Regions from separate parts of the Paenarthrobacter sp. A20 genome, predicted to be linked through region 4. Evidence: riboswitches for the same ligand, from Rfam matches in the RefSeq annotation. Region 4 holds a riboswitch; each other region holds the start of a gene.
What was found. A riboswitch is a leader RNA that binds a small molecule or an ion and turns the genes downstream of it on or off. The one in region 4 is predicted to bind thiamine pyrophosphate.
Positions count from the first base shown of each region.

Region 1 (3,170 bases), 480 kb from region 4:
TCGCCAGCTCCGGCTGCGTGATATCGGTGGCATCATCGTCATCGACTTCATCGACATGGTCCTTGAATCAAACCGCGACCTCGTCCTCCGGCGCATGGTGGAATGCCTTGGCCGCGACCGCACCAAGCACCAAGTGGCTGAAGTGACGTCGCTGGGCCTCGTCCAGATGACCCGTAAGCGCATGGGCACCGGCCTCTTGGAGGTCTTCGGTGAGCAGTGCGAGCATTGTGCCGGCCGGGGCGTCGTGACGCACGATGAACCTGTGGAGCACCGCCGCGCCAACGTCGTGGCCGCCGAACACCACCGCCCCCACACGGAGACCCAGCAGCCTGCTGCCCGCACGGAACGCAAGCGTCGCCGGGGCAAGGGCGGGGGACAGCCCGTTGCCGAAGCGTCCGCGCAGGTCCACACCACCACGTCGACGCCGGCTGCGCCGGCTGCTCCCGCTGAGCCCCAGGATCCGGCGAAGCAGGCCAAGGCCGAGGCGACCAGGGCTGCGTTGGCCACGATTGCCGCTGCCGCCCATGCCGCGCACCTGCACGACGACGAAGTCCACCGTGCAGAAGAACAGGCACGGGCAGCTGGACAGCAGGAGTCTGCCGCTCAGTCCGTGGCGCCCGCCGAGGCAGAGGAAGCCGCAGTTCGCGAAGGCAGGTCCACGCCGGTCCTGCGTTTCGGTGGGGAGGAAGTTGCCTTGCCGTTCGGTGAACACCACGAAGAACCGCCGGCCGCAAAGCCTGCCATGAGCCTTGATCTCCTGGCTGAAGCGTTCTCCCACCTTGGCGCAGCTCCTGAGGAAAAGCCCGAAGCGCTGTTTGCTCCGAAGGCCGTCGAAGCGGATCCCGAAGCTGTTCCCGCCTCGCGGGCCCGCCGTGGCCGCCGCAACCGCAGCGCGAGCAGGGCGCAAGGTGCGGCTAACGAAACAAGCGTCGAGCACCATGAGGTGACTGCCTCGGTTGGTCAAGGAACGGCACACGAGGCCAAAGCACCCGTGGAACCGGCCAAGAAGGCAGCGTCCGAGGAGCCCATTATCCTGGGGGTTGGGGTACCGGCTTCCGAGCTCTAGCACGGGCAAGGAAACCCAAGCATGAGGGCCCTGCACGATCCGCCACAGGCGGGTGGTGCAGGGCCCTTTGCTGTCCACTGCAAGCCCGGCTTCGCGAATGCGTTGGCCGGGTGCATGAAGGCATTGACAGTCATATCCGGCCATTGGCGTGGCACGGTTCCCGGGACCGGGCCCTTCCCGGCTACGCTTGGGGACTGACACGGGGTGCCGGGCGTTGGGCCAGGCTGAGATCCAGACCCGTTGAACCTGTCCGGTTAGCACCGGCGAAGGGATGTCCCCATGACTTCAACGTCGTATTCTCCCGTCTACCCGTTGGCCGTTTCCGGCCGGCAAATACCGCGGGTACTGAGCATCGCAGGCTCGGACCCATCCGGCGGCGCAGGTATCCAGGCTGATCTGAAGAGCATCGCAGCCCATGGCGGTTACGGCATGGCAGCCATCACCGCCCTGACTGCGCAGAACACTGTGGGAGTCCGTGCTGTCCATGTTCCTCCGGTGGAGTTCCTGCGCCAGCAACTGGAGGCAATCAGCAATGATATTGCCATCGATGCAGTCAAAATCGGGATGCTTGGTGACGCGGCCGTGATCCACGAAGTCCGCGGCTGGCTCGAAGCGGTGCGTCCCGCCGTCGTGGTCCTTGACCCGGTGATGGTCGCCACCAGCGGTGACCGCCTCCTGCGGGAGTCCGCCGGGAAGGCCCTGCGCCAGCTCCTGCCGCTGGCAGACCTGATCACGCCTAACCTGCCCGAACTTGCCATGCTGCTGGGGGAGCCGGAGGCCGCTGACTGGCCCTCGGCGTTGGATCAGGGCAAGCGGCTGGCCGCTGAGTGCGGCAACACCGTGCTGGTCAAGGGTGGTCATCTGGCCGGTTCCGAATGCCCTGATGCGCTGGTGAACACCAGCGGGTTGTTGCGGCAGGACGTCATCGAGGTGCCTGGTCCGCGGGTGGAGACGGCAAACAGTCACGGCACGGGCTGTTCCCTGTCCTCGGCCCTGGCCACTGCGCAGGCCCGTACCGGTGACTGGGAGGCGTCATTGCGTGAGGTGAAGCCATGGTTGATCGAGGCGTTGACGCATTCCGACATTCTCGAAGTAGGCCACGGAAGCGGACCAGTGCACCACTTCCACCACCATGCGGGCCCGAGGCCGGGAGATTTCGCGTCGGTGCTATGGAAGGAAGCGACCCCGGAGCTTGAAGCAATCTACAAGCTCAGCTTCATTGACGGCTTGCAATCCGGCAGCCTTCCGGAAGCCGCCTTCAACTACTACCTTGCCCAAGACGCCATTTACCTCAATGGGTACTCCAGGGTCCTGGCCCGCGCTGGCGCCCTTGCTCCCAGTGAGGAGGAACAGCTGTTCTGGGCCAAAGCGTCACAGCAGTGCCTTGAGGTCGAATCGGAGCTTCACCGGAACTGGTTGAGCACCCGGGAGGCGTCAACGGCCACCGGTCCCGTCACGAAGTCGTACGTGGACCATCTGCTGGCGTCTTCGGCTTCCGGTAGTTATGCGGTGGTGCTCGCGGCAATCTTGCCTTGCTACTGGCTGTACGCAGAAGTGGGCCAGCAGCTCCATTCAGCGTACGTGGAAGCAGGGGCTCCAACGGAGCACCCTTATGCGGCGTGGCTCACGACGTACGCGGACGAGGATTTCGCTGCCGCTACCAGGAATGCGATCAACTTCACTGATGGCGCTGCGATGGCAGCTTCCGAGAGGGAAAGGGCCGCCATGGTGGAGGCCTTCGCCCAGTCCTGCCGCTATGAAACAGCGTTTTTCGATGCTCCACGGCTTCACGCGTAGCCCGATTCCTGGATCTTTCAGCGTCCGGATAAGCCGGCACTACCGCGCGTCGCGGGCTTAATCGCGTTAATTGTGCCCAAACCCTGTAGGCTGTATGGGCACGGTGCCGGGAGAGTCCGTTACAACTGGTGACGCAAGTCACGCGGTAGCCTCCGGACCCGGCCTCATTTGCAGCTGAAGGTCAAACTAGCGTAATCTTGATCTTCGGTGCTTACGCCAACACTTGGGTTATGCCCCTTGGAATTGTTCATGGGATGACTCGCGGACTTCGATCAGAGGTCCACGGCGTTGAGGCACAGCGCGAACC
Region 1 is NZ_JALJWH010000001.1:3,871,931-3,875,100, reverse strand. Features, by position in the region: gene J3D46_RS17830 (Rne/Rng family ribonuclease) at 1-1,066, shown strand, start outside; TPP riboswitch at 1,257-1,355, shown strand; gene thiD (bifunctional hydroxymethylpyrimidine kinase/phosphomethylpyrimidine kinase) at 1,346-2,863, shown strand.
Region 1: another riboswitch for thiamine pyrophosphate. It lies ahead of thiD (bifunctional hydroxymethylpyrimidine kinase/phosphomethylpyrimidine kinase); the one in region 4 lies ahead of thiO (glycine oxidase ThiO).

Region 2 (3,170 bases), 360 kb from region 4:
CCCACCTTGAGCATGACGGTGCCCATGGTGAGTTCGGCAGGCAGAAGATCCTGGCTGATTGGTCTGGTCATGTGAAGCTCCCGTTTCTGAGGTTGCCGCGCATCGGCACCTTCTACTTCTATAAATTACTTGAAGCTTCAATTTATTCCTAACGGACAGTGATGCCCCGGAGGACGATGTGCTTGAGTTCCGATACAGTCTCCGGATGGCGCCTGGGATCGGCACTGCACAGGACGACGTCGGCACCCGCCCCCTCGCTGATCCCCTCCACCCCCAGCCACTTCCGGGCACCCCACGCCGCAGCGTTCAGGACTGCCGCCGGCGGCAGGCCGGCGTCGTGCAGTTCCCGCATTTCATCCGCAATCCGGCCGTGCTTGATCACGCTGCCCGCATCTGTTCCCGCATAGATGGAGACCCCCGCCTCAAAGGCCTCCAGCACACGCTCGCGCCTACGCTCCCACAGGCGCATCATATGGTCCGCGTACTCCGGAAACTTTGGCGCTGCCTGCGCGGCGATATCCGGGAAGGTGGCGATGTTGACCAGGGTGGGCACGATGGGCACCGACTGTTCCACCAAACGCGGAATGTGCCGCGGCAAGAGGCCAGTGGCGTGTTCGATGCAGTCGATGCCGGCATCGAGCATGTCATCGATCGTGTTCTCGGCGAAGCAATGGGCCGTCACCCGGGCACCTTCGTCGTGGGCAGCTGAGATGGCATCCTTGACGATCTTTGCCGGAAAGGACGCGGCGAGGTCGCCGACGCCGCGATCGATCCAGTCGCCCACAAGTTTCACCCAGCCGTCGCCGTCGCGCGCTTCCTTGCGCACGGTCTCCACGAGCTGCTCCGGTTCAATTTCGTGGCCCAGGCCACGGAGGTAGCGCCGGCTCCTGGCAATGTGCCGTCCTGCCCTGATCAGGCGGGGCAAGTCTGTCCGCTGCTGAACCCAGCGGGTGTCGCCGGGTGATCCACAATCACGGATCAGCAGCGTTCCGGCGTCGAGGTCGGCCTGCGCCTGCGCCAAGGTTGCCTGCTCGTCAACCGCGCCGCCTGCGCCGAGCCCGATGTGGCAGTGGGCATCAACGAAGCCCGGCAGGACCCAGCCATCCAGTACCCGGTCCGGAGGGGCCGTGGGGCGTTCGAAGGAAAGGACTCCGTCAACAGACCACATCCCTTGGCGCTCTTCGTCCGCCGAGACGAGTACAGGTCCGCTGAATTCGATGATGTTGGCCATTGCAAAAGCCTAGTCCGCCGCACTGCTTTCGGAGCTGGTGCGTTCATGTGACTGGGTGCCCGTTGGGAGCTGTGGTAGCTTCGTCTACGACCACACGGGGGCCCCTGCAGGGGCTGAGATCGGACTGACGCAGTCTGCGACCGTTGAACCTGTCCGGGTAATGCCGGCGAAGGAAGTGAGTAATCCTTTGAGCACCACCGAAACACAGCACAGCCCTGTCCAAAATCGTTCCAACGCAGGCCAAAATCGTTCCAACGCAGGCCAGAACCAGGCCGGTAACGGCTTGGAATCAGCGGAACCCGTCACGCAATCGCTGAAGTCCCATTCATTGGCGTGGCTGGAAGATCCCGACAACGGGATCCGCGTGCCGATAACCGAGATTTCGCTGGAGCCCTCCCCCAGTGGGCAGGCAAATACGCCGTTGCAGGTGTACCGAACCGCGGGTCCGGGCAGCGATCCTGTGGTGGGACTGGAGCCGTTCCGCGCACCATGGATCCAAGGCCGGGCAGACACCGAACCATACTCCGGGCGCGAACGGAACCTGCTCGACGACGGCAAGTCCGCGGTCCGGCGCGGTGCGGCGTCAGCGGAGTGGAAGGGCGCGCAACCGGTGCCCCGCCGCGCCGTCGAGGGCAAGACCGTCACCCAAATGCACTACGCGAAAAAGGGCGTTGTGACGCCGGAGATGCAGTTCGTCGCGCTGCGGGAGAACTGCGATGTTGAACTGGTCCGCGGCGAGGTCGCCGCAGGCCGGGCCATCATCCCCAACAACATCAACCACCCTGAATCCGAACCGATGATCATCGGCAAGGCCTTCCTGGTCAAGATCAACGCAAACATCGGAAACTCGGCCGTGACCAGCTCCATCGCCGAAGAAGTGGACAAGCTGCAATGGGCCGCCCAATGGGGCGCTGATACCGTCATGGACCTCTCCACGGGAGATGACATCCACACCACCCGCGAATGGATCATCCGCAACTCCCCTGTTCCGATCGGCACAGTCCCGATCTACCAGGCGCTCGAAAAGGTCAACGGCGAGGCCAACAAACTGACATGGGAAATCTTCCGCGACACAGTGATCGAGCAATGCGAGCAGGGCGTGGACTACATGACCATCCATGCAGGGGTGCTCCTGCGGTATGTGCCACTCACAGCCAACAGGGTCACAGGCATCGTTTCGCGCGGCGGTTCGATCATGGCCGGCTGGTGCCTGGCACACCATCAGGAAAACTTCCTCTACACCCACTTTGACGAGTTGTGCGAAATCTTCGCCCAGTACGACGTCTCGTTCTCGTTGGGCGACGGCCTGCGCCCCGGATCCATTGCCGACGCAAACGACGCCGCCCAGTTTGCAGAACTGGACACGCTCGCGGAGCTGACGCAACGCGCGTGGGAGTTCGACGTCCAGGTCATGGTGGAAGGCCCCGGCCACGTTCCATTCCACCTGGTCCGCGAGAATGTGGAGCGGCAACAGGAACTCTGCAAGGGTGCCCCGTTCTACACGCTCGGCCCCCTGGTCACCGACATCGCCCCCGGCTACGACCACATCACCTCGGCGATCGGTGCGACCGAAATCGCCCGGTACGGCACAGCCATGCTCTGTTACGTGACCCCAAAAGAGCACCTCGGCCTGCCAAACAAGGACGACGTCAAGACCGGGGTTATCACCTACAAGATCGCCGCCCACGCAGCCGACCTCGCCAAGGGCCACCCTGGTGCGCATGAACGCGACGATGCCCTGTCCAAGGCACGCTTCGAGTTCCGCTGGCGGGACCAGTTTGCCCTTTCCCTGGACCCTGTGACGGCCGAAGCCTTCCACGACGAAACATTGCCGGCCGAACCGGCAAAGACAGCGCACTTCTGCTCGATGTGCGGCCCCAAGTTCTGCTCCATGCGCATCAGCCAGGACATCCGGGACGAATACGGTTCAGCCGAGTCC
Region 2 is NZ_JALJWH010000001.1:3,999,255-4,002,424, forward strand. Features, by position in the region: gene J3D46_RS18605 (VOC family protein) at 1-71, opposite strand, end outside; gene J3D46_RS18610 (amidohydrolase family protein) at 149-1,231, opposite strand; TPP riboswitch at 1,316-1,423, shown strand; gene thiC (phosphomethylpyrimidine synthase ThiC) at 1,419-3,170, shown strand, end outside.
Region 2: another riboswitch for thiamine pyrophosphate. It lies ahead of thiC (phosphomethylpyrimidine synthase ThiC); the one in region 4 lies ahead of thiO (glycine oxidase ThiO).

Region 3 (3,170 bases), 4.0 Mb from region 4:
TCCACAAGGTGCGTCAGCCTCAGCCGCTCCAGCAGTTCATCCACGCGTTCCTCGCCATGGCCCAGATGCTTGGGGCCAAACATGAGCTCGTCCAGGACCTTGCCCGTGACAAACTGGTGCTCCGGTTCCTGGAACACCGTCCCGATGCGGGAAATCAACTGGTCAGCTTTCCACATGAACGGGTCAATACCCGCCCCCTCGGAAAGCTCGACGGCGGCACTCACCGCACCGTCCACCGGCGCCAAAAGGCCGGCCAACGTGAGAGCGAAAGTGGATTTGCCGGCACCGTTCGGTCCCGTGATGGTCAGGGCCTGGCCAGCCCTGACCTGTGCGCTGATGCCCGTTTGCACGGGAACAGGCGGGATGGTCTTGAAGCCTTTGCGCCGCGGTTTTTCCCGGGATACTGCGAGGTCCTGGGCTGCCAGGAGAAGCGTGGAAGTCTGGGGCCGGTTCTGCCGCGTCCGGGTTGCCGGAACGTATCCCGGCACCCACACGCCAGCCGCCATCAGCATGGTGCGTGCCTCGGACAGGACCTGCTCCGGAGGGCCGTCCAAGAGGACTCCGCCCGCGGCCTGCCCGGCGCCCGCAGCCGCGCTCGACCCCGCCACCCACCCTGGCTGCAGGACCACGATCCTGTCCACCAGGTCTTTCCACACAGAAACGCGGTGTTCCACCACAACCAGGGTGGCACCGGTCTTATCGAGGCAGCGCTTCACCGCATCACGGACCTCCAGCACACCCGCCGGATCCAAGTTGGCCGTCGGCTCGTCCAACAGGATCAGCCCGGGTCGCATCGCCAAAATGCCCGCAAGCGCAAGCCGTTGCTTCTGCCCTCCGGAGAGTGCCGCCGTTGGGTGATCCAGGGCCAAACCGCCGCCGGCAGCGGTGCGCAGCCCGACGTCGTCGAGCGCTTCATGGACGCGGGACCAGATCTCGTCCCGCGGCACGGCCAGGTTCTCGGCGCCGAAGGCGACGTCGTCACCCACGCGGGAGAGGACCACCTGGGTTTCGGGGTCTTGCTGCATCAGGCCGGCGCGGCCACGCTGTTCGCGGGGAGCAACGCCGTCGATCAGCAGGGAGCCGGTCTCGTCCGAGTCGTCTTCCTCATCACCCAGCACGCCGGCCAAGGCATGCAGGAGGGTCGACTTACCGGCGCCCGAAGGACCCAGCAGCAACACCCGTTCGCCGGGTTCGATCCGAAGGTCCAGACCCTCAATGGCAGGCTGGGCCCGGCCGGCATGCCGCCACCCCCAGCCCTCGGCTGAGATGGCGGCAGGCCTGACCGTGCCGCTTTGAGTCGCGGACATCAGCTGAAGACTGGCTCCGAAGCGGCCTTGCGCGACGCGAAGGAGCTCAGGACGCCGGTCTTCGCCAGGCCGCGGGTGGCGACCCAGGACAGTGCGCCTGCGATGATCGCGCCGGAAATGGTGGTGAAGGTGATGTAGGCAAGCTTGTCGATTGCCTCGTACGCGATGTTCCAGCCCCACGGAAGGAAGGAGTCGTTCAGGCCGCAGAAGAGGCCTGCGCCCGCGCCGGCGAGGAGGGCCGTGGGCAGGTTGAACTTCTTGTAGCGGAAAGCGGCGAAGATGAGCTCGGCGCCGAGTCCCTGCAGGACTCCGGAGATCAGCACTGTGGTGCCGTACTGCGAGCCCATGATGAGCTCACCGGTGGCAGCGACGGCTTCGCAGAACAACGCTGCGCCCGGCTTGCGGATAATGAGCATGCCCAGGACCGCGGGGATCATCCAGCCACCGGCGATCAGGCCTGTGAGGGGAGGGTACGTCGCGTTCAGGGGAATGGATACCAACGCAGCGCCCTGGGACCAGGCCCAGAAGATCACGCCGCCGGCGATGGCGATCAGAGCCGCCACAACGATGTCTACAACACGCCAGTTATAACTGGTCTTCTTCACGTTTACCGTGGTCATTTTCTGCCTCCTGAGGTACAGGAGGGGAAAGTGCTACCCGGATTCTCCAGCCGGCCTGCGCCGCCCGGATCCGGACACTCTGAGAAGCTCGACTCCCTTGCGCCGGTACTAACCGGATCAGGTTCGAGGGTCTGCGGCTGTCCGCACTCTCAGCGCCCTCGCGTCTCCTGCATCTCTGCAGGGTCCGACGGCGGCGCTCCCCTGTCGTTATCAAATCTGCCCTGATGGGCGGGTTCAGTTTACACCTGCGTCCATGGCGGGCGCTGGCCTGTTGCCCGCCTATGGTCACAATCGGATCAGCGCGCCCCGGGCCGGACGCGTTCCAGGCGTGCGTTGCGAGGCCCGCCCTACACCCCTCCCGCCGGTTTTGGCCTGCACACCAGGCCCCACAACGAGACCTGAGAGAATGATCCAGCAGACTCGACCGCGGCAAAGGGGCATATCTCATGACGGACCTACCCAAGCAGGATCACGCTGCAAGCGACACCACGGCGCCGGAACCTCGCCTTGCCGCCAGCGTCATCCTGCTCCGCAACGCCCCCGGCGGTCTCGAAGCCTTCGTCCAGCACAGGGTCAGCACCATGGACTTCGCTGCCGGAATGGTGGTGTTCCCGGGAGGCCGGGTGGATGCTGCGGACACGTCCGGCTGGGACTACCCCGCGGAGCTGCTTCAACACCACGCGGCCCAGTGGCGCCAAAGCTCCATCGGCGCTAATCCTGCGCAGGCGACCACGAGCGCGGGTACGGTCCTCACAGCCGCACTCCGGGAAGTCCAGGAGGAGGCGGGCCTGAGCATCCACTCCGCCGACCTCCGTCCATGGGCCAACTGGATCACCCCGACGGACATGCCCAAGCGCTTCGACACCTACTTCTACATCGCCAAGCCTGCGCCAGGGGCTGAGCCCCAGCACCAAACCACTGAGGCCTGGCAGTCTCTGTGGATGCCAGTGGACGGAATTCTGGCGGCAGAGGCGGCCGGAACACTGAAACTGATGCCGCCCACCTATTACCTGCTGAAGGAAATCGCAGGGTTCGGCTCAGTGGAAGCGGTGTGGTCCGCGGAGCACACCGTCGTTCCGGTGCTCGCCCCGGTGGGTTCCATGGCCGCGTTCCTCAAGGAACGGGAAAACCGCCGGTAACAGCGTCCGCCCGGCCTTTACGGCTAGGCTGGGGACATGAACCTCTTCTTCAAGCTGCTGGGTACCGGAGTGAGCCTCGGAGCAGGCTTCGTCGGAACCAAACT
Region 3 is NZ_JALJWH010000001.1:328,612-331,781, forward strand. Features, by position in the region: gene J3D46_RS01570 (ABC transporter ATP-binding protein) at 1-1,307, opposite strand, end outside; gene J3D46_RS01575 (ECF transporter S component) at 1,307-1,927, opposite strand; TPP riboswitch at 2,004-2,140, opposite strand; gene J3D46_RS01580 (NUDIX hydrolase) at 2,374-3,066, shown strand; gene J3D46_RS01585 (DUF4235 domain-containing protein) at 3,103-3,170, shown strand, end outside.
Region 3: another riboswitch for thiamine pyrophosphate. It lies ahead of J3D46_RS01575 (ECF transporter S component); the one in region 4 lies ahead of thiO (glycine oxidase ThiO).

Region 4 (3,170 bases):
CCACGACCCAACAGTTCGTTGATCGCGTGGCTTCTCCCGATCAGGCAACGGAGGTCCTGCGTGTCCTGCTCAGGCGGGCACTGGCCGATGACCCCCGCTTGGCCTCGCGTCTGGCCCTCTGGGGCCGCCGACTGGTGGGCGAAGCACTGACGCAGGCCCAACGCGTCGGCACGGAACACCCGCAGCTGGGGCCCACGCTGAGGAGCGGCGGCGACGCCCGTGCAGCAGTCAAGAGGCTGACCGGCGACCTCGCCGAGAAGCACGCACGACGGATGACAGGCCTCGGCCTGACTGCGTAACCTCCTGGCCGCTTGCTTCCGCTATACGGTGTCCAGTGCCTGCAACAGCGACTTGGCGGCCGCCGTCGGATCCGTGGCCTCAGTGATGGCCCGGACGACGACGATGCGGCTGGCGCCAGCGGCAACCACCTGCTCCACGTTGCTGTGGTCGATGCCGCCGATGGCGAACCAGGGGAGATCCACTTCTGCGTGTTTGACCGCTTTCGCGGCAAATGTGACCAGGTCCAGACCGACGGCTTGCCGACCGGGCTTGGTCGGTGTTGCCCAGACGGGGCCGACACAGAAATAGTCCAGTCCGGTGGGGCTCGACGACGCGGCGATTGCGGCATCGATCTGCGTAGTGGTGTGCGTGGACAGGCCTATTCCCGTGACGTTCGGCAGGAGGGCCCGGGCGGCCGTCAAAGGGAGGTCCTTTTGGCCGACATGGAACACCGGAGCCCCGGAAATACCGGCAACATCGGCGCGGTCGTTCACTGCCCAAAGCTTTCCATGACGTTGGGCCACGCTGCGCAGGACAGCCAGCATTTCCAATTCTTCGGCCGCTTCCAGCGCCTTGTCGCGGAGTTGGATGATGTCCACGCCGCCCTCGAAAGCGGCGTCCACAAAGTCTTCGAAATCGCCTTGCTGTTTGCGGGCATCGGTGCACAAGTACAGGCGGGCGGCGGAGAGGGCATCAGGCTGGGTCATGGAAACCAGAGTAGTTCCTCTAAACTGGGCACGTACTGCGGGAGCCGCGACGTTCGTTATATGACCGTCCGGCTGAGAGGGCTTCAGCGCCGACCGCTTGACCTGATCCGGCTAGTACCGGCGTAGGGAAGGAAACGAATGGCAGAATCCCGCCATACCCCCCTCCACGCAGACGTGGCGGTCGTTGGGGGCGGCATTATTGGCCTTGGCATCGCCCACGGAGCCCGGCGGCTGGGCCGCTCGGTGGCACTGGTCGATCCCGCACCGGCAACCGGAGCCACTTACGCTGCGGCAGGGATGCTTGCCCCTGTCAGCGAACTGCACTACCAGGAGGAAGACCTCCTGGAACTGATGCTGGAGTCTTCGCACCTGTGGCCGTCCTTCGCGGACGCACTTTCCCGTGAAGGTACTGACACTGGATACCGCGCGACGCCGACACTCGCCGTGGGTGCCGACGCCGCCGACCGCAGGGCGCTCGCCGATCTCCGCGCCGTACAGCTTGGAGCCGGCCTGGCCGTTGAACCACTGGCCCTTCGCGACGCGAGGGTGCGCGAGCCGCTCCTCAGCCCGCAAATCTCCTGCGCCTTCGACATCCCAGCCGATCACCAAGTGGATCCCCGGAAGCTGGCGGCCTGCCTGGTGACTGAACTGGAGAACCACTCGCACCGGGACGCTACGTGGGTGCACGGAACGGATGACGGGTACGGGGTCCGTGCCGGCGCCCGCCGGTTGTTGTGGGACGGTGGGCGCGTCTCAGGAGTGGAGCTCGACTCCGGCGCCACTGTCCACGCCAGTGAAACCGTGGTGGCCAACGGTCTGGGGGCCGTGGAGTTGTCCGGACTCCCTGACGGTCTCAGCCTTCCTGTGAGGCCGGTATACGGCGACATCCTCAGGCTTCGCGTCCCCGACCACCTGCGGCCGTTGGTGACTTCCACAGTCCGCGGCATGGTGCGCGGCGTACCGGTGTACATCGTTCCCCGGGATGATGGCACCGTGGTCATCGGGGCCACCCAACGCGAGGACGGCTTGTCTGCGTCATCCAACGCTGTCTCAGCCGGCGGCGTATATCAACTTCTGCGGGATGCCCAAACCCTGGTCCCTGCCGTGGCGGAATTGGAACTCCTTGAAGCAACAGCCCGGGCCCGCCCCGGGACTCCGGATAATGCACCGCTTCTTGGCCGCGTCGCCACTACCAGCGGAGACGTTGACGGGCTGGTGATCGCCACAGGATTCTTCCGTCACGGTGTTCTCCTGACACCCGTGGCCGCCAGGATCGTGTGCGACCTGATCAACGGTTCGGCAGACCCCCGATGGGCGCACTTCCGTCCGGACCGTTTCGCCACGAACACATCCCTATCGCGGGCTCTTACGCCGGCACACGTTCCGAGTAAGGAAACAGCATGAACATCAAACTCAACGGATCCGACCACGCAGTGCCGGAGGACGCTTCCGTCAGCACACTCGTCACCGCTGTCACCGGCCGCGTCCTGGACCACCGCGGACAGGCAGCCGACGGCGGCAAGCTGGGTGTCGCCGTCGCGCGCAATTCCGAGGTGGTGCCGCGCAGCCAATGGTCTGCGACAGCGCTCGCCGCCGGAGACGAACTCGAACTCGTTACCGCAGTCCAAGGAGGCTGAAGCATGACAACAGCAAACACTGAGGTCCGCACCACGGACGTACCTACCGACGCGCTGGTGATCGAGGGCGTCGAATTCGGCTCCCGCCTGATCATGGGGACAGGAGGTGCCCCGAGCCTGGACGGTCTGGGCGCCGCACTCCTGGCCTCCGGGACCGAGCTCACCACTGTGGCCATGCGGCGCTACTCGCCGGCCGAAACCGGATCGCTCTTCCAACTCCTTGTGGACCATGGCATCCGCGTGCTGCCCAACACGGCGGGTTGCTTCACTGCCAAGGACGCCGTGATGACCGCTGAACTGGCGCGCGAGGCCCTGGAGACCGACTGGGTGAAGCTGGAAGTCATCGCGGACGAACACACACTGCTTCCGGACGCCGTGGAGCTGGTGGATGCAACGGAACAACTGGTGAACCGGGGCTTCAAGGTTTTCGCCTATACCAATGATGATCCCGTACTGGCACTCAGGCTCGAGAACCTGGGAGCCACTGCCGTCATGCCGTTGGGCTCACCCATTGGGACGGGCCTCGGCATCCTGAACCCGCACAACA
Region 4 is NZ_JALJWH010000001.1:4,356,675-4,359,844, reverse strand. Features, by position in the region: gene J3D46_RS20195 (ferritin-like fold-containing protein) at 1-299, shown strand, start outside; gene thiE (thiamine phosphate synthase) at 321-986, opposite strand; TPP riboswitch at 1,014-1,132, shown strand; gene thiO (glycine oxidase ThiO) at 1,125-2,390, shown strand; gene thiS (sulfur carrier protein ThiS) at 2,387-2,623, shown strand; gene J3D46_RS20175 (thiazole synthase) at 2,627-3,170, shown strand, end outside.